2 regions of the Paenibacillus sp. 8b26 genome follow, and region 1 is predicted to be linked to the other one. Evidence: a T-box and tRNA genes for the amino acid it is inferred to sense, from the RefSeq annotation. Region 1 holds a T-box; the other holds one or more tRNA genes.
What was found. The T-box of region 1 lies ahead of argS (arginine--tRNA ligase). A T-box ahead of a tRNA ligase gene usually reads a tRNA of that ligase, here a tRNA-Arg.
Positions count from the first base shown of each region.

Region 2: it encodes a tRNA-Arg, which carries the amino acid that the T-box ahead of argS (arginine--tRNA ligase) is inferred to sense. The anticodon was not compared.

Region 1 covers NZ_CP192445.1:762,248-777,496, forward strand. Annotated here, with positions in the region: gene ACQ4MX_RS03130 (YpdA family putative bacillithiol disulfide reductase) at 1-296, shown strand, start outside; gene ACQ4MX_RS03135 (DUF441 domain-containing protein) at 319-762, shown strand; gene ACQ4MX_RS03140 (hypothetical protein) at 963-1,475, shown strand; gene ACQ4MX_RS03145 (HesB/YadR/YfhF family protein) at 1,611-1,913, opposite strand; gene ACQ4MX_RS03150 (ABC transporter ATP-binding protein) at 2,503-4,260, shown strand; gene ACQ4MX_RS03155 (ABC transporter ATP-binding protein) at 4,260-6,452, shown strand; gene ACQ4MX_RS03160 (S-layer homology domain-containing protein) at 6,563-7,531, opposite strand; gene argS (arginine--tRNA ligase) at 7,733-9,457, opposite strand; T-box leader at 9,517-9,771, opposite strand; gene ACQ4MX_RS03170 (four-helix bundle copper-binding protein) at 9,850-10,179, opposite strand; gene ACQ4MX_RS03175 (MogA/MoaB family molybdenum cofactor biosynthesis protein) at 10,442-10,957, shown strand; gene ACQ4MX_RS03180 (nicotinate phosphoribosyltransferase) at 11,028-12,491, opposite strand; gene ACQ4MX_RS03185 (cysteine hydrolase family protein) at 12,608-13,174, opposite strand; gene ACQ4MX_RS03190 (NUDIX domain-containing protein) at 13,242-14,030, opposite strand; gene ACQ4MX_RS03195 (PaaI family thioesterase) at 14,096-14,518, opposite strand; gene ACQ4MX_RS03200 (RicAFT regulatory complex protein RicA family protein) at 14,641-15,093, opposite strand; gene miaB (tRNA (N6-isopentenyl adenosine(37)-C2)-methylthiotransferase MiaB) at 15,177-15,249, opposite strand, start outside.
Region 2 covers NZ_CP192445.1:4,081,815-4,086,047, forward strand. Annotated here, with positions in the region: rRNA gene ACQ4MX_RS18825 (23S ribosomal RNA) at 1-862, shown strand, start outside; rRNA gene rrf (5S ribosomal RNA) at 997-1,113, shown strand; tRNA gene ACQ4MX_RS18835 (tRNA-Asn) at 1,133-1,205, shown strand; tRNA gene ACQ4MX_RS18840 (tRNA-Thr) at 1,211-1,283, shown strand; tRNA gene ACQ4MX_RS18845 (tRNA-Glu) at 1,292-1,363, shown strand; tRNA gene ACQ4MX_RS18850 (tRNA-Val) at 1,375-1,450, shown strand; tRNA gene ACQ4MX_RS18855 (tRNA-Gln) at 1,506-1,580, shown strand; tRNA gene ACQ4MX_RS18860 (tRNA-Lys) at 1,585-1,660, shown strand; tRNA gene ACQ4MX_RS18865 (tRNA-Leu) at 1,672-1,752, shown strand; tRNA gene ACQ4MX_RS18870 (tRNA-Gly) at 1,763-1,837, shown strand; tRNA gene ACQ4MX_RS18875 (tRNA-Arg) at 1,843-1,919, shown strand; tRNA gene ACQ4MX_RS18880 (tRNA-Pro) at 1,938-2,011, shown strand; tRNA gene ACQ4MX_RS18885 (tRNA-Gly) at 2,021-2,091, shown strand; gene ppc (phosphoenolpyruvate carboxylase) at 2,828-4,233, shown strand, end outside.

The DNA of each region.
Region 1 (15,249 bases):
AAGTTCATCCGGATTATGTAGTGGTCACCCCGTTGGAGGCAGCAGCTTTCCGGCTCGAAAATGATTTTGTACTGGCACTGACCGGATTTCACCCGGAACGGAAGCTATTGGAGTCTGTAGGGGTCCACATGGCCGAGGGTCTGGACAAACCGGAATATGACCCTTCCACGATGGAGACCAATATACCGGGTATATATGTGGCGGGTGTCATCGCTTCTGGCAGCAATGCCAATGAGGTGTTCATTGAAACAGGCCGCTGGCACGGTCGCCAAATCGCTGAGCATATTCAAAGCTAAATGAACTAAGGAGAACACATATATGGATTACAGTTCACTCATCCTGCTGGTACTGGCTGGTCTTGGAATTGTCAGCGGCAACTCCACCGTCACGATTGCCATGGTCGTACTACTGCTACTTCGGGTAACCCATTTTCATACTGCTTTCCCCTGGCTTGAAAAGTATGGATTGACGATCGGGATCATCATTCTAACCATTGGTGTGATGACCCCACTGGCCAGCGGTAAAATCAGCATTAGCCAGGTGATGGAGTCCTTCCTTCACTGGAAGTCGCTGCTCGCTATTGCTATTGGCATCCTGGTAGCCTACCTTGGCGGCCGCGGAGTAACCCTGATGTCCGGACAGCCCATCATTGTGACGGGTTTGCTTATTGGAACCGTGATTGGTGTCGCCTTCTTCAAAGGCGTTCCTGTAGGACCGCTCATCGCCGCTGGGCTGCTGTCGCTGTTAATTGGACGAACTTAGGCTTCCCCGCGTATCCTTTGTCTGGCCACTGGCAGATGCCATCCATAAAAAAACGTATTTGACCAGCGGCAGACAAATTGAAAAGGGCAGTCAACGTAAAAAACGAATGAACCCGAGCAATCTGCATGAAGGGCTGAATTTAGTCCCGCTTTGTGTTATACTCTTATCGCATAATTTGGTAAATGCAGGAGGCTTGACCGATGTCCCGACAATTTGTAACGGAAGCTGTAATGGTTGCCATATATGGCCAACTACTTACAACTCCCGCCCCTGTGGAATATATAGTGCCTTACACATCGTTGCTGGAGCTATACGAATTTCAGGATAGCACGGAACCGCTCATGGATAATCCTGCGGACGATCAGCATGTGAAGCGAAAGGTAAGCGAACTGATCAGCTATTTTGAGGAACCTTTGAATCAGAAAAAAATCCGGCGCGCGCTTCAGATGCCCTGGGCCAAAAGCTTGCCGATCCTGTTCGACGCTAACACCACACTGATCGTCATTAATGCCGTCGATACTGCGCATTACGGAGAATATTTTGATCCAATCGAGACCGAACTGGTGCTAACAGCCCAGCGTGAAGAATTACCCATTTTGACAGATCAACTGGACTGGATTCATCGCATTATTGAAGCTTCCGTACCTGTACATGTGTACGACATTGACGATTTTGATTTTGCGGTGGATGGTCCGATGCTTAACAACCCTTAACATACAGCACACGCGCCCCAAGGACAACAAAACGGCGGAGTATCACACACAGGTTTAATCCCCTGTCATGCGATATTCCGCCGTTTTTTCATGACCCAAACGGTTCACCTGCTCGCTATTTCTAACGTTAGAGCATTAAGACTGCTCTTCCTCGGCATACGTGTAAATAATGTCGTCATGTTCCTCCAGATACTTTACTTCCAGATGATGACCCTTCAAATACCAATAATCCTGGTCCTCCATATAAAACGTGATGCCAGCCGCTTCATGTTGTAGTACAGGGTGCTGCGGAGGTTCCACGGCAATTCCCAGAGAGAAGCCCGGATGTAATCCACCACCAGAACTATAGCGGGCAAAAAAACGGATGGTATCTCCACGGTTCAGACCAAGCTCCTTGATGTACCACTGTGCCGCTGGTTCAGTTACCTGTATGCTCATGCGTTATGCTCATCTCCTTGTACAATTCTGTCCTGTTAACTATATCATAGCATTGTTTAGAATGACCACCAACAGCCCCTTGCTCAAATGAAAATCTCCAGCGATTGATATACATTTTTTTGAAAAAGGTTTGACAATTCGCAAAAGACGGTGTTAAGATTCAACCATACGAGATCCATTTTGAAATTAATTACCAAATTGAACGATTACTCATGTTCAGAATGAATCCAATTCGAAGAAGAAAGGAGTGTTACCGGTGCTAAACATTCATCTCGCCTTTTACCCAACTCTACAAACACAACAACTACATACCGGAGCATCTCCCCTGACGCATCCTTCGGAATTGAGCCATTCACGTTGTATGGTTTAATACGAGTGGCTGCCTGCGTTTGAGCAGTTTTTCAGTGGTGAGTGTGCTGAAAACATCTGCGCGCCATATGATATTGAGATTTAAGGCATATCGTCTGCGGACGGTATGCCTTTTTTGCGCCTGTTACCGGATTGAAGCTAGTAGTAGCAAGCCTTATTGTTTATTCAAAATGGCACAACAACTCTCGCATGAGCTTTTCATGAAAGGATGGGATTCCTCTTGTTTTCGGTACTCAAAAATTTAAGCTGGTTTTTTAAAAGAGAACGAAGCCGGTACTCGATTGGGCTGTTTTTGCTGATCGCCGTTGGCGTGCTGGAGCTTGCTCCGCCTAGGCTGCTAGGTAGCGCTATTGATGAGATCGTACGCGGTTCAATTTCATGGTCCTCGCTCTGGCATTATATTTTTTATATTTTAGGCATTCTTGCCGTCATCTACTACATTACGTACATATGGATGCACAAGCTGTTTGGTGGTGCCAATCTGGTGGAGCGCCTGTTGCGCACACGCTTTATGAACCATCTGCTGCGGATGACACCTCCATTTTTTGAACGCAATCGTACTGGTGACCTGATGGCTCGTGCTACGAACGACCTTCGCTCCGTCGCTAGTACTGCGGGCTTTGGCATGCTGACGCTAACTGACTCTACAGTTTACCTGAGCGTCGTGCTGGTCGCCATGGGCACCCTGATTAGCTGGAAGCTGACGCTGGCGGCGGTTCTGCCCCTTCCTTTTATCGCGCTGGCAATGAGCATTTACGGTAAAGCCGTTCACGAGCGTTACACGCTGGCACAGGATGCATTTGGCGATATGAACGACCAAGTGCTGGAATCCGTGGCAGGTATCCGGGTCATTCGCGCCTATGTACAGGAACGAATGGATGAAAAACGGTTCGCCGATATTACCGATGACGTATTTCGCAAAAATCTGGCGGTCGCCCGAATGGATGCTCTCTTCGAACCGACGATCCGCTTATGCGTAGGACTTAGCTATGTGATCGGACTTGGCTATGGTATTTATCTGGTATTTCATAACGATATCACGCTGGGTGAACTGGTATCCTTTAACATGTATCTGGGGATGATGATTTGGCCGATGTTTGCCATTGGCGAGCTGATCAACATTATGCAGCGCGGTAGCGCTTCCCTCGATCGGGTGAACGAAACTCTCCATGTGGAGCCGGACGTACAAGATGCAGCTCAGCCTGTAACGGTTAACCACCCCGAGTCCATTACGATGAAAGATGTTACCTTCCGCTATCCAACCTCATCTGTTGACAATCTGTTACATGTGAATTTAGAGCTGAAACGTGGAGAAACGCTAGGTGTCGTCGGCCGAACAGGCAGCGGGAAATCCACCCTGCTCAAACAGCTACTGCATGAATACCCGACGGGTAGCGGTGACATTTTAATCTCTGGCACTCGGCTGGAGGACATTGCTGTTGAACAACTGCACAGCTGGATCGGCTACGTGCCACAGGAGCAAATTCTGTTCTCCAAATCAGTGCGCGAGAACATTCAGTTCGGTAAACCGCGTGCAGATGATGACGACATCATGGAAGCGATCCGTACCGCAGCCTTTGATCAGGATTTAGGCACCTTGTCCGATGGACTGGATACACTCGTGGGAGAAAAAGGAATTGCCCTGTCCGGCGGCCAGAAGCAACGTGTTTCGCTGGCACGCGCCTTTATCGGCGATCCGGATATTCTGGTGCTAGACGATGCACTGTCCGCGGTCGATGCTCGAACAGAAGCACGTATTATTGATAATATCCGGCGTAAACGCTCGGGTAAAACAACTCTGATCTCCACCCACCGTCTCTCGGCTGTAGAACATGCAGACCGGATCGTCGTGCTGGAGCAAGGACGCATTATTGAGGAAGGAACCCACAACGAGCTGCTTCAGACGGACGGATGGTACCGTCAACAGTATGAACGGCAGCAAGTGGAATCTGTTCTGACCTCAGGGGAGGTATCCTAATGAAACCCAATATCGGTAAAAGGCTATTCCAGTATGCCCTGACGAGCAAAGTGGGCTTTATCGCCGCACTCATCGCGTTGGCTATCGGGGTAGGCGCTGAGCTGGCCGGACCCTTCATCGCCAAAACGATGATCGACGACCATATGCTCGCTATTGAAAAACCATTTTACGAGACAACTAGTGTGGACGGTACCGTAAGTTATGCCGGAACCCATTTTAAGCGTGAAGACCGCTTTGAGGCCGGGGAGCCCAAAGGGCGTGAAGCAAGGATTTTACAAGTTGGAAAATCCTTCGTATTTATTGATGGCTCGATACAGGTGGCTGACGGTAACCGCTCCTTTGCGAACGGCACGCTGACGGTGACACGCGGCTCCGACACCTTTCGCTATGATGCCAAGGCTTTGACAGCCGATGAGCTGTATAGCTTTTACAAGCCGGAAATGCCCGGTATCTTTCAACTGATTGGCTGGTATTGCTTTTTTCTGGTCATTTCGATCTTTGCTGAATTTGGCAAAACCTACTGGCTGCAATCCTCGGCCAACAAGGTTATTCAAAAGCTTCGGCTTGACCTCTACGCACACATTCAACGGCTGCCAGTTTACTTTTTTGACAATCTGCCCGCAGGTAAGGTCGTATCCCGTATTACGAATGACACAGAAGCGGTAAAAGATTTATTCGTGGCCGTACTGTCGAACTTCACTTCAGGTATTGTGACGATGGCCGGGGTATATGTCGCACTCTTTTTGCTGGACTTCAGACTGGGTCTGATCTCTCTGTTCATTGTACCGCTACTGATCTTGTGGATTGTACTGTACCGCAAAGTCGCCACCCGCTTTAATACGATTATTCGGTCCCGACTCAGTGAGATTAATGCAATTATCAACGAATCTATTCAAGGGATGTCCATTATTCGCGTGTTCCGGCACCAGAAACAAACGCAACATGAGTTTGAAGAACTGAACGATGATTATATGAAGCATCAGAATAAAATGCTGAATTTGAACGCCTTCACTTCACACAATCTGGTTAATGTGCTGAGAAATCTTGCCTTTGCCGTCGTGTTGTGGTATTTCGGAGCCGAGGCGCTTGGCACGACTGGCAGTGCTGTATCACTAGGCGTACTATACGCCTTCGTCGATGTACTGGGACGACTGTTCCAACCGATGACTGGTATGGTCAACCAGCTTGCAGTGCTGGATGCTTCAATCGTATCCTCGGGACGGGTATTTGAACTGATGGATGAAACCGGAGAACAGGTAACAGACGGCACGATGCCGCGTTACAAAGGTCTGGTGGAGTTCGACGACGTAACCTTTGCCTACAAAAAGGATGCTGTCCTTAAACATATTTCCTTTACTGCACATCCCGGCCAAACGGTTGCTCTCGTCGGACATACCGGATCAGGCAAAAGCTCGATTATTAACCTGCTGTTCCGGTTTTATGATCCGCAAAAAGGAACGATCACCATTGACGGAACCTCTGTCAAGGACATTCCGAAGCAGTGGCTACGCCATCATATGGGAATCGTTCTTCAAGATCCATATTTGTTTACAGGTACAGTAGCCTCCAATGTAAGTCTGGGAGATAGCCGGATTACCAGAGAACAGGTGAACAAAGCACTGTGTGATGTTGGGGCTGACAAACTGCTGGCCCACTTGCCACAAGGCTTTGACGAGCCAGTGATCGAAAAAGGAAGTACTTTATCAGCCGGGCAGCGTCAGCTCATTTCCTTCGCCCGCGCGTTGGCCTTTGATCCGGCGATTCTGATTCTCGATGAAGCTACTGCCAATATTGACACTGAAACCGAGGCGCTTATCCAATCTGCGCTGGAGGTGCTCAAGAAAGGGCGTACTACCTTCATCATTGCTCACCGTCTGTCGACCATCCGCAGTGCGGACCAAATTCTGGTGCTGCATCGGGGTGAGATTGTCGAACGCGGTAACCATGACGAACTCATGGCTCACGGCGGTCGTTACTTCCAGATGTATCAGCTCCAGTCAGGAACAGCGGGAACAGATATAAATGCATCCTCTACTGCATCGTCGGAACAGGAAGCTTTGCTTGCAGAGCAAACTGTTGTTGCAGCAGGAGCTGCGACTTCTGAAAAAGCCGATACCCGAGCAGGTACCAGCTCCTTGCAAAAACCGGGCACAGGTCAAAACGGGCCTGGCTTGGCTGGAGGAAGCGCATAAAAAAAGCCCACAAAGATGCATAAAAAAACAGCAAGTCTCCAGATAAATACAATGGAGGCTTGCTGTTTTACTTTTTTCTAAACACATGCTTCGTGTGTAGGCTACAACTATTATTGGGCTACCGAGGTGCCTGGTCCTGTAGGAGGAAAAACGGTTCCCTCTACTGCCTTTATCGTAACTTTATACTTGCTGTCCACCAGGGTACTGGTTTGGGTATCCGTAATGACCTGGATATTCATTTCCCCCGGCTTTGGACTTGTCAACTTGTAGTAAATCACTGCATTGGCGTCATCTACATAGTCGATATGATCCACTTCAATACCGTAACCGGGATTGGGTGCCTGGAACCGGGTTAATGTTACCTTATTCTGTTGGTCATTCACCTTCTCTACGCTCATACTAATACCATTTTGCTGGCCCTGATCTGAAGGCTCAGCCGGATTTTCTGGAGTAGATTCAATCGGTTTATGATTTCGCACAAATTCGGATGCATTATAGACCATCTCTGCTGCCTCCATTCGGGTTACCTTACGTTCCGGATTAAAGTTGCTCTTTTCATCTAATTTTGCAATTTTGGTCAACAGCAGGAACTGAACCGCTTCGCTTGAATCTTGGTCCAACTTCTTACCATCCGCCACATTAATGTACATGCGGACTGTTGGATATTCTCCGGTTGCACTAACCGCTTTGTACAGTATATTCGCGAATTGTTCTCTTGTCATCTGCGTGCTTGGATCAATATCCGGTGACAAAGGAATTTGGTGTTGAGCCGCAATCCGGTAAGACTTGGCATACCATGCCGAAGACGGAATATTTGCGAAGGAACCCGTCGTGAAATCCGGCATAACCTGAAGATCCATCGCATTAACGACCAAATGCACCCCTTGTGCATACGTAAGTGATTGATCAGGCGCAAACTTATCCTTGGTAATGCCCTGAATAATCCCTTTGTTCTGAAGCGAACTTACAATCTTCTCCTGCTCGCTTCCTTTTATATCACTAAAGGCAGAAGCTGACGTAGCCACTGCCAACGAACAGATCACGAGCAAAGCTGCTGCCACGCTTTTGTTTTTTTTCATGAGATGCACCTCCAGATTTACTATGTTTCTATACTTATCGACGCAATACTATCAACAAATGTTTCAGATACTCCAAAATTGATTGTAAAAAAGCTTACGATACTTACAGTTAGTGTAACCAGTTTAACTCTTTTCTGCTCACGTCCTAGGCTACATTCTAAGGATACTCACTTTGCGGGCATTTTTCCTCAGGCCATTTGGCTACATCCGATAGGGTGCTTTCAGACCAAGAAGTTGCAGCGTATGTGCCAGAATATCAGCAGTTTGTTCAGCCAACTGAATGCGCCACGGCCCACCATCGACAATCCGTTCCTTGGCGTAAAAGCGGTTGAACGCCTGCGCCGTATCCAGCGCAAACCTCGCGATAACCGAAGGTTCCAGTTGCCGAGCCGCACGCACCAGTTGACCCTGATAACGAACCAGTTGCTTAAGCAGCGCCCAGCCTGCATCCCCCAGCATTTCATCTGATGTATACGTTGAATCAGGTGCATGACGTTCCCCCGCGGGAACATCTATACTAGAACCAGCCAACGTACCAGTGCCAGCATGAGCTTTTTCCAAAAGACTGCGTATACGAGCATGGGTATACTGTACATAAGGCCCTGTCTCACCTTCAAAGGTTAACGCGTCTTCCAGTGAGAAATCTACTTCGTTCAGGCGGTTATTTTTTAAGTCGCCAAAAATGATCGCCCCGATGCCGACATCCTCGGCTATTTCCTGTTGATCCTGTAAATTGGGATTCTTCTGAGTGATGATAGATAGAGCGCGGGCTACCGCTTCATCCAGCACCTCCTCCAGCTTCACGACTTTGCCGCGTCTTGTGGACATTTTTTTACCTGCAAAATGCATCAGACCAAACGGCACGTGCTCACACTGCTCCGCCCACGTCTCCCCTGCACGCTTTAGCACCTCAAACACCTGCCGGAAATGCAACTGCTGCTCTCCACCTACCACGTACAGCAACCGATCAGCTTTCATAACCTCATGACGATAAATCGCCGTAGCCAAATCACGTGTCGGGTAGATGGTAGTCCCATCCTTTTTCAAGATCAGACAAGGCGGCAGTCCTTTATCCTCCAAACGCACCACAAGCGCACCTTCACTTTCCTCCAGCAAACCTTTCGTCCTTAATTGGGCAACAACCGCCTGCATTTTATCATTGTAAAAGCTCTCTCCCAGCACATGGTCGAATGTAATGTTCAGACGCTGATACATGCGATCAAATTCACGCAGGCTGACTTCAACAAAAAACTCCCATAGTCGCTGAGCCTCGGTATCTCCATGCTCCAGACGGCGGAACCATTCTCGACCTTCGTCCTCCAAAGACGGGTCATGCTCGACTTCCTCATGAAAACGCACGTACAGCTTCAGCGATTCCCCAATCGGATCCTGCTGTAGCTGCTCCTCATTTCCCCATCTTTTATAAGCCGCAATTTGCTTACCAAACTGTGTTCCCCAATCCCCCAGATGATTCACACTAACCGGAACATACCCCGTTTCCCCGAGAATGCGGTACAGTGCAGCGCCGATAACAGTAGAGCGAAGATGACCGATACCAAACGGTTTGGCAATATTGGGTGAAGACATATCAATCACTACCCGCTGTCCGTGTCCAAGAACTGGCTTGAAAAATTCGGGTTTGTTTAATTCAGCCAGCATCAGTGGAATATGAACGGAACGCCCCAGTGTTATATTGACATAGGCTCCTGGTGCCGATGCAGTCAGTCCTTCCTTACGGGATATGGTCTCCGCCAGTTCCAACGCAATTTGCTGCGGAGCCTTCCTAAACTTTTTAGCCAGCAAAAAACAGGGAAACGCTACATCCCCCCATTCCGGCTGTGGCGGTACCTCCAATAAAGAGGAAATCTCCTTTTCCTCCAAGCCCGTATGGGCAGAAATAGCCTGAGTAGCGATCGATAACAGCATGGCTTTCTCTCCTTTTTTCATTAGAATCTAACAAAAAAAGCTCCCGCCTCTTGAATTATTCAAGAGACGAGAACTTCAATATCCCCGCGGTACCACTCTTCGTAAATCGGATTGTGCAATGAACTATGCATAATCGCCGATTTCACTCTAATGACAAATAACGGTGTCTGCCGGGCTGAACTACTAACGGAACTCCGTGTTGGAACAACCGTCTCCCGGGTGCGCTTCACGTTGGGCCTCATACCGGCTTCCACCTTTTCCGGCTCGCTGTAATGATATGGCTCCCCTGCTACTCTCCCGTTCCAAGACGTTAATTCCCATCATTATACAAACCTATCCTGTAGAAAGCAATGTTTTATTTTCTGTTCAGGCGCTGACTCGATTATATGTAATTACACAGCCACCATTTGGCGGCATGCCTGAACACAACGGCGGCAGGCTTCTGCACATTGCTTGCAATGCTCATGGGCGTGCTTACCGCATTCAGCAGCACATACTTCACAGGCTTTGGCACACAGCTCACAAATTTGCTCGGCAAATTCCGTTCCGCGTTCCAGCATTTGAGCGGCAAACCCGCATATTTCTGCACATTCCCGGCTCACTCGAATACACTCGCGCAGCATAGCCAAATCATATTCCTTCAAGCTCGCCACATAACTGACGTTGCAAGCGTTCATACATGCCAGGCAAGCATCCACGCATTGTTGGTATGAATGTTTCATAATACATTACCTCCCTGTTGTGACCCTGCTGTATTATTACCCGCCGACAATTGAGATTAATCAACCGTTGTTCACGCTTTCATCAATAACCAAACAAAAAATCCTGACTTATGTAAGGAAGTGTACTATATTCCAATCCATCCGTGCAAGGGAATAAATCACACCGCTTCCTCGTGTCCACTATTGACTTGCATACCCGCGATCATTCCTCTATTGTAAAAAAAGAGTATGTCTAACCATAGATTGAGGAGTGAGCACTGCAATGAATATATCTTCTGTAGAGGAGCATCGACTGGAGGCCCCGCAGCAGGTTAGCTGCATGGTTGTAACCGTCTCCGACACCCGTACCGTAGAGACAGATACCGGAGGACGCCTATTGATGGATTTGCTGGAAACGAACGGCTATCAGGTAGCCCGATATGTTATCGTCAAAGATGACTTTGACGGCATCCGGCAGCTCGTATCCGAAGCCGCTGAACGCGATGACATTGAGGCTGTACTTTTGACAGGCGGCACCGGTATTTCCCCGCGTGATACCACATTTGAAGCCGTATCCTCTCTGCTGGATAAGGAACTGCCCGGATTCGGGGAAATCTTCCGTTATTTAAGCTTTGCTGAGGATATAGGTTCAGCAGCGATATTGAGTCGTGCTGTGGCTGGCACCGTGGGCCGGACAGCCGTATTTTCTATGCCAGGCTCGCGTGGAGCCGTCCGTTTGGCGATGGAGCGCATTATTATACCTGAGCTGCGGCATGTCATGAGGGAGATTTACAAATAACACACAGATTTCCCTCTCACGCTCTGAAACACAAAGAGGCACCCCATCATTTGCAGGGTGCCTCTTAAAACTATTCCTTTTCTTCCACTTCTGGCTGCATATAGCTGTCGATCAGCTTTTGTTTCAGCCCCCATACCTTTTCACTGAGATTTACACGGTAAATTTCCGGGTTCAGCTTCCGCAAATATTCCGGCCAGAACAGTTGCAGCTGGGAAGTATGGTATGCGCGAATTTCATCCAGCCCGGGAAGCTCATACACTTTCTGCCCATTTACGAAAATAGGCTCCAGCATCGGAACTGCCTCGTAATTTTCCACATACTTCTTCATATACGGATGCAGCGGGTTAAAGAGTTTCAGCCGCTTTCCATTGCGCGGACGATCTTCGTCCGGAAAAGAAATATAATCGGCGACAGCTCTCCCTTTCTTCTTATCTATAATACGATATACATCCTTCTTGCCCGGTGTGGAAACCTTTTCCGGGTTACCCGAAATTTTAATCGTCGGCAGCATTTCGCCTTCTACTTCCCGTTCGACCAGCTTGTACACCCCGCCCAAAGAAGGTTGATCCGAAGCTGTAATGAGCTGTGTCCCCACACCCCATACATCGATACGCGCACCTTGGGCCTTTAAGTTGAAAATCGTATTTTCATCCAAATCATTGGAGGCTACAATTTGTACGTAATCCAAGCCTTCAGCATCCAGCATTTCCCGCGCCTGAATGGACAAATAGGCTAAGTCACCACTATCCAGGCGGATTGAATTCATACGTTTGCCCTGGCTCTCCAGCATCTTCGCTGTCCGAATCGCATGGGGAACGCCGCTCTCCAGCGTATCAAAGGTGTCCACCAACAGTGTGACCTGATCCGGTAAAACCTTCGCATACACGTCAAAAGCCTCCTGCTCACTCATAAAGGTCTGCACCCAGGAATGAGCATGTGTTCCCTTGGTCGGAATACCAAAGTGCTCACCTGCCAGCATATTAGAAGTTGCGTCAAAGCCCGCTACATAAGCTGCCCGTGCTCCCCAAATCGCCGCATCTGCTTCCTGCGCCCGCCGTGTTCCAAATTCCAGCAGCGTATCTCCGCTTGCCACCTGCTTGATGCGCGACGCCTTCGTCGCAATCAGCGTTTGGTAGTTCATAAAATTCAACAACGCTGTCTCAACCAGTTGTGTTTCCATAATCGTTCCTTCGACGCGTACCAGAGGCTCATTCGGAAAAACAAGCGCCCCTTCTTTCATCGAATGAACGGTTCCGCCAAACCTAAACTGGCGCAATGCCTCCAGAAACATGGGATCATACTTCTCCTCTTGCTCTGAGAGGTAACGGATATCCTCCTCTGTAAAGCGCAGATTTGCAATATAATTCACAATGCGTTCCAGACCTGCGAACACCGCATATCCATTGCCAAAAGGCAGCTTGCGAAAATATGCCTCAAACACAGCTTTGCGCTGGTGACTTCCGTTCACCCAGTGGGCGTACATCATATTAATTTGATATTTATCTGTATGTAATGCGAGGCTCGTTGACTGCATCGTAATCATCCTCTCTGACTGTCCCCGGTTTTGCAGCGGCGTACCGCCTTGTCCATCCGTCAGCAATATCCGACTCCATTCTGTTATCGGATATTGCTGCACAATCGTTAAGTTATTTACTTCTTCTGGCGTAAAATCGTATCCTCAGCCGACCATACGTCGGCTCCGAGACTGCCCTGAAAATGACCCAAAGCCCAATCATGTCCGGCCTGATTAAAGCTCGCCACAGCGTCCTTGTATACCGTAATCGCAAAACCTTTGTTATAAGCGTCTACAGCCGTATGCAGTACACATATATCCGTACACACACCGATCAAATGAACTTCCGTAATACCTCGTTCACGCAACCTGAGTTCCAGATCCGTGCCAGCGAAGGCGCTGTATCGTGTTTTATCCATCCAATAGATGGAATCACTCTGTGTAGCATAGAGGTTATGGAGCTTGCCATACAGATCTCGTCCCCCGGTTCCACGAATATTATGTGGAGGAAACAGCTTGCTTTCCGGGTGATAAATATCATTTTCCTCATGCAGGTCCACTGCCATTACGACAAAGTCCCCTTGATCCACATAGGCCTGCGTAATGGCTGCCATCCGTTCATCCAGCTCTATTGCCGGTTGTCCAACAGGCAGACTGCCGTCCACAAAATCATTCGTATAATCAATAACAATCAATGCCTTCATCGTTCAGTCAGCTCCTTCATCCTCAAGTTGGGGAGTGTGCATTCTTTACGTGACCTACTACAATACATTAGGTGTAGATAGACAACCGCGGCACCCTGTCACTAAAACGATAAAGCTGTGCAGGTCTCTGTGAATACTGATTGGAGCTGAGCGGTTTGCCGTTCTCGTCCCGTACCTCTTCCAATATTCCCTGTCTGCTGCGAGTCGACGTTATTTTGCGAATAAAGTTCGGCTCTTCGAAATCCGGTACGACACTTTGAATGACCTGATACAGCTCGCCCAATGTAAAATGCAGAGGCAAAAACTGCTTGGCTATCGTCGTCTGGAGCATTTGCAACTGAATCTTCCGGTAGGCATCCACAATAATGTCCCGGTGGTCAAACGCCAGCTCTAATTCCTCCAGCGCTTCACGGATCGTGAACAGCCCAACCTCGGAAGCATCATCCGCCGCTTGCCGCTGCTCCAGCATCCATTCCTCTACCAGTGCAAAAAACGCATGCGATATAATCCACCCGCGCGGATCACGCCCAGGTCCACTATACACACCTAGGTACTCCAGATGGCCGCCGTCCACGCCGGTTTCCTCTAACAGCTCGCGCTTGGCAGCTCCATAAATGGATTCATCTTCCTGACAAAAGCCCCCAGGCAACGCCCAACGTCCGGCAAACGGCCAACTACGACGCTTGATAAGCATTACCTTCAGCTCACGAATCGGCAACGTCTTTGTCACCGTCTTGCGCTCCCGCTTGGTTAAGGTGAACATGACGATATCTGCCGGAGCACCATCCGGGGTGCGATATTTCTTAATGTTATACGACGCCTTCTGCGTCTCTTCGTTTATACGTTCGTTATCCATTGGCATCACCACATTATATCGTTTTGATAAATTCATTATGACATAATAAAAAGTTTTGTCAAGCTTCAGGCCTTATCCAAATGATCTGGTTGTTTACGCAATACCCGGAATGTCGCCGTAGCCATGCAGCCGAGCGTTCCTTCACTATTCTTCACTTCCGCCTCAGTCGTTATAGTACGCCCCCCTTGATGGAGAATTCGTGCCTTAACCTCCAATCGCCCTTGTTTCATCGCTGACAAAAAATGAACGTTCAGATTTGTCGTCACACATAATTCCATATTGCGTGAAACCATGCTCACCATCCCCATCGCCTGATCCATCAATGTTGTGAGTACGCCACCATGAACAATACCCACCACGTTGGTATGTTGTGGTCCAGCCTGTAAAGCGATATGTACCTCTTTTGCATCAGCTTCGATCAATTCACAGCCCAAATACTCCCAAAATGTATTTACTTCACCCTCTACCAAACTACGCAAAATATCCATTTCCTAGCCTTCATCCTTTCTATGATGTCCTATTTACTCTTGAAGTCTGGCACAGTACGTATCATTACAAGTTACTCCTGAAAAAAAGGCGTGGAGGCTGAGCCTCCACACCATACATCATTCTAGTCACTGCAATTGGAGGAAGAAGTACTTTTTCCCTCTTCTACATTCACCTTTTCGGCAACTGTATCACGAATCGCCATGATAACCATTTGCAGCAACTCATTAATTTCCACCTGGCTTTGTTGAAACTCCGTTACAATCGGAATACCGTCAAGCTCTTCTTGAAGCTCCTGAAGCTCGACCTCTATTTTGGCAATCATCGTCTGATTCTTCAAGGATTCGAAGGCCACAATTTCCTTTTGCTTTTTCTTCATCGCTGCAATCAGATGCTGGATGCGCTCATGATCGCGGATTTTGTCTTCTGCTTTCCGAAATACCTGCACTTCCTCACTGTTGCCCAAAATACCCGCCAACTCTTGGGCTTTCGCCAATATCATATCGCGATTGACCAAATGATCATGCTGGCGCGCCGTCGGTTGATGCTCTGACTGTTGCAACCGCTCCTCTGTCACTGTCCATCGCTCCTTTTCTCACTTATACGGTCGTACATACAACTCATATTTGATCCACATGCAAACCTTGCTACGCTATTTTGTTAACCGTTAACCGTCACGGCAGTTTGAACCAAATCACCCTGGATGTAAAAGGTCATAGGCTCCGTAATTTTC
Region 2 (4,233 bases), 2.8 Mb from region 1:
AAGATGCAGGTTACCCGCGACAAGACGGAAAGACCCCATGGAGCTTTACTGCAGCTTGATATTGAATTTGGGTACGATCTGTACAGGATAGGTGGGAGCCTAAGAGACTTGAGCGCCAGCTTGAGAGGAGGCATCCTTGGGATACCACCCTGATCGTATCTAGGTTCTAACTTGGTACCGTGATCCGGTACGAGGACAGTGTCAGGTGGGCAGTTTGACTGGGGCGGTCGCCTCCTAAAGAGTAACGGAGGCGTCCCAAGGTTCCCTCAGAATGGTTGGAAATCATTCGAAGAGTGCAAAGGCAGAAGGGAGCTTGACTGCGAGACCTACAAGTCGAGCAGGGACGAAAGTCGGGCTTAGTGATCCGGTGGTACCGCATGGAAGGGCCATCGCTCAACGGATAAAAGCTACCCTGGGGATAACAGGCTTATCTCCCCCAAGAGTCCACATCGACGGGGAGGTTTGGCACCTCGATGTCGGCTCATCGCATCCTGGGGCTGAAGTAGGTCCCAAGGGTTGGGCTGTTCGCCCATTAAAGCGGTACGCGAGCTGGGTTCAGAACGTCGTGAGACAGTTCGGTCCCTATCTGTCGTGGGCGTAGGAAATTTGAGAGGAGCTGTCCTTAGTACGAGAGGACCGGGATGGACGTACCGCTGGTGTACCAGTTGTTCCGCCAGGAGCACCGCTGGGTAGCTATGTACGGAAGGGATAAGCGCTGAAAGCATCTAAGCGTGAAGCCCCCCTCAAGATGAGATTTCCCAATTAGTAAGACCCCTTGAAGACGACGAGGTAGATAGGTTGGGGGTGGAAGTGCAGTAATGCATGGAGCTGACCAATACTAATCGGTCGAGGGCTTATCCTAAGGATAGGACGCAATGGAGTTTCGGATCCAGTTTTCAGGGTGTAACACCTTGAAGAAAAGCGCATGGCTATTCATTCACACGATTAGTGATGAACCGAATACCCATACGGTAGAATTTGTTTTACAAATTCATGTTTGGTGGCGATAGCGGAGGGGTTCCACACGTACCCATCCCGAACACGACCGTTAAGCCCTCCAGCGCCGATGGTACTTGGACCGCAGGGTCCTGGGAGAGTAGGACGTCGCCAAGCAAATCCTTATGATTACTATTCCCTGATAGCTCAGTTGGTAGAGCACTCGACTGTTAATCGAGTTGTCACAGGTTCGAGTCCTGTTCGGGGAGCCTTTGCTCTCATAGCTCAGCAGGTAGAGTGCATCCATGGTAAGGATGAGGTCACCGGTTCGAACCCGGTTGAGAGCTTGTGTTAGGGCCCGTTGGTCAAGCGGTTAAGACACCTCCCTTTCACGGAGGTAACAGGGGTTCGATTCCCCTACGGGTCATAGGATAGTATGGAGGCTTAGCTCAGCTGGGAGAGCATCTGCCTTACAAGCAGAGGGTCGGGGGTTCGAGCCCCTCAGCCTCCACCATATTTCATCCTCTTACCTGGTTGAAATGTTGGGGAATTGTGAATCATATGCATATTGGGGATTAGCCAAGCGGTAAGGCAACGGACTTTGACTCCGTCATGCATAGGTTCAAATCCTATATCCCCAGCCATTAAGAGCCATTAGCTCAGTTGGTAGAGCACCTGACTTTTAATCAGGGTGTCGAAGGTTCGAGTCCTTCATGGCTCACCATTTTATTACATGCGCGTGTGGCGGAATTGGCAGACGCACTAGACTTAGGATCTAGCGTCTTTGACGTGGGGGTTCAAGTCCCTCCACGCGCATCTTGTTTTTGCGGACGTGGCTCAGCGGTAGAGCATCGCCTTGCCAAGGCGAGGGTCGCGGGTTCGATTCCCGTCGTCCGCTCCATATTTGCGCCCTTAGCTCAGCTGGATAGAGCGTTTGACTACGAATCAAAAGGCCGGGAGTTCGAATCTCTCAGGGCGCGCCATTTTTTAAAATTATATGTCGGGATGTAGCTCAGCTTGGTAGAGCACCTGGTTTGGGACCAGGGGGTCGCATGTTCAAATCGTGTCATCCCGATACTAATTTGCGGGTGTAGTTCAATGGTAGAACTTCAGCCTTCCAAGCTGATAGCGTGGGTTCGATTCCCATCACCCGCTTACTGATTACCTAGAAGCCGAGAGGCTTCTTTTTATTTTGTCCACATTATAAACGTTCTCTGTGTATAGGTTACTGCGAAAATCTCCTGTCATGCACAGTTGGGGATGACTTGTGCATATTGTACATAGGCTCCAGGTACTTTAACACCCAGATCCCGAATTCCCCCTCTAATGTATCCCTTTCTCCTGTAGTAAGGCTAATTTCGTGATCAAATCCCTTCAATATAGGAATCCTATGACCGTTAACGATACGGTTGCATGGGGATAACTCTAAGGCTGCTGTACGTAGTTGTACACAATGTATTCTATTTATGTGGGTATAGCTGAGTATGGATGAAAAAAACTGCTCTGAAATATTGAAATTATGGCTGTTTTGTGTATATCTTTGTGGATAGAAGCTTATTGGGGTTACTTTGTCAACAAATCATAAACATATGCACATAATGATGCATGATTTTTTGTTTTGAAAATCATGCTGTTTATAATACCTGTGCATAAAGTTTCATGTTTATCTAGACGATAAAAGTGATTTGGTTTATTAAATTTCATTTTTATGCATAAAAAACCAATATATTCTCAAAAAAAGTATTTAAAAAGCGTGACTTTTTACTGTAAATTTTGCAGCTTTTCACGCGTTTTTATTGTATGATGTTAAGAAAGTGTCAAATTTCGTGTGTATACGTACCTTTGCAACAAGGCTGTATTGGGTGTGAACAGATCAGATGGGGGGAAAAGCATGACTGAGCTTACGTTAACCGCTAACAAAAACCAATCCAACAATCTGCTACGGCGGGACGTTCGTTTTCTGGGGAATATTCTTGGTGAGGTTTTGGTTCATCAGGGTGGCAACGAACTTTTGGATATCGTGGAAAAGATACGTGAGACAAGTAAATCGTTACGTGCCGGGTATCAGCCGGAGTTGTATGAGAATTTCAAACAAATCGTTAGCGGACTGGATACGGACATTCGTCACCAGGTTATTCGCGCGTTTGCGATTTATTTTCAGTTAGTGAATATTGCCGAGCAAAATCATCGTATCCGCCGCAAACGGGACTATGAGCATTCTGCTGGTGAAGATGTTCAACGTGGTTCAATTGAAAGTTCTGTTCAGGAGCTTAAACAGGGTGGATTTTCGGCTGATGACGTTAGCAGTCTGTTGGAGGAGCTTTCACTGGAGCTGGTTATGACCGCACATCCTACAGAAGCCACGCGACGGGTGATATTGGACATTCACAAGCGCATTTCCGAGGACGTCATGCTGTTGGATAATCCTATGCTTACCTTGCGGGAGCGGGAACAGGTGCGGGAAAATCTGCTGAATGAAGTGATTACACTATGGCAGACAGACGAACTTCGTGATCGCAAACCGACTGTGTTAGACGAAGTGAGAAACGGGATGTATTATTTTCATGAGACTTTGTTTCATGTGTTGCCTGACGTATACCAAGAATTGGAACGATGTTTAGGCAAATATTATCCTGAGCAGAGATGGCATATTCCGACCTATTTGAGATTTGGCTCCTGGATCGGGGGGGACCGGGATGGCAACCCGTCTGTTACGGCTCATGTTACTTGGGAAACGTTACGTATGCAGCGTAAGCTGGCTTTGAGAGAATATCAGCACACGCTGAAGGAATTTATGGGTTATCTGAGCTTTAGCACTAGCATTATACGTGTCTCTGATGATTTGCTGGCTTCTATTGAGGAAGACCGAACCCATATTACGCTTAAAAAGATGGAAGTGTGGCATAACGAAAAAGAGCCTTACCGCATCAAGCTGGCCTACATGATAGCCAAGGTGAATAATATCCTGGATGAAAGCAAGCAGGGCACGAAGGAACGTTATAGCTCTGCTGAAGAGCTTATTGCGGATCTGAACGTTATTGACGACAGCCTGCGTCATCATTTTGCGGATTATGTGGCAGATACTTATATTCAAAAGATGATTCGTCAGGTAGAGCTGTTCGGCTTCCATACGGCTACGCTGGATGTACGTCAGCATAGTCAGGAGCATGAAAATGCAATGACTGAAATCCTCTCTAAAATGAATATTGTTGCGGATTATGGCAAGCTCCCTGAGGAAGAAAAAATAGACCTGCTGGAAAAGCTGCTGAACGAGCCTCGTCCGATTACGTCGCCGTA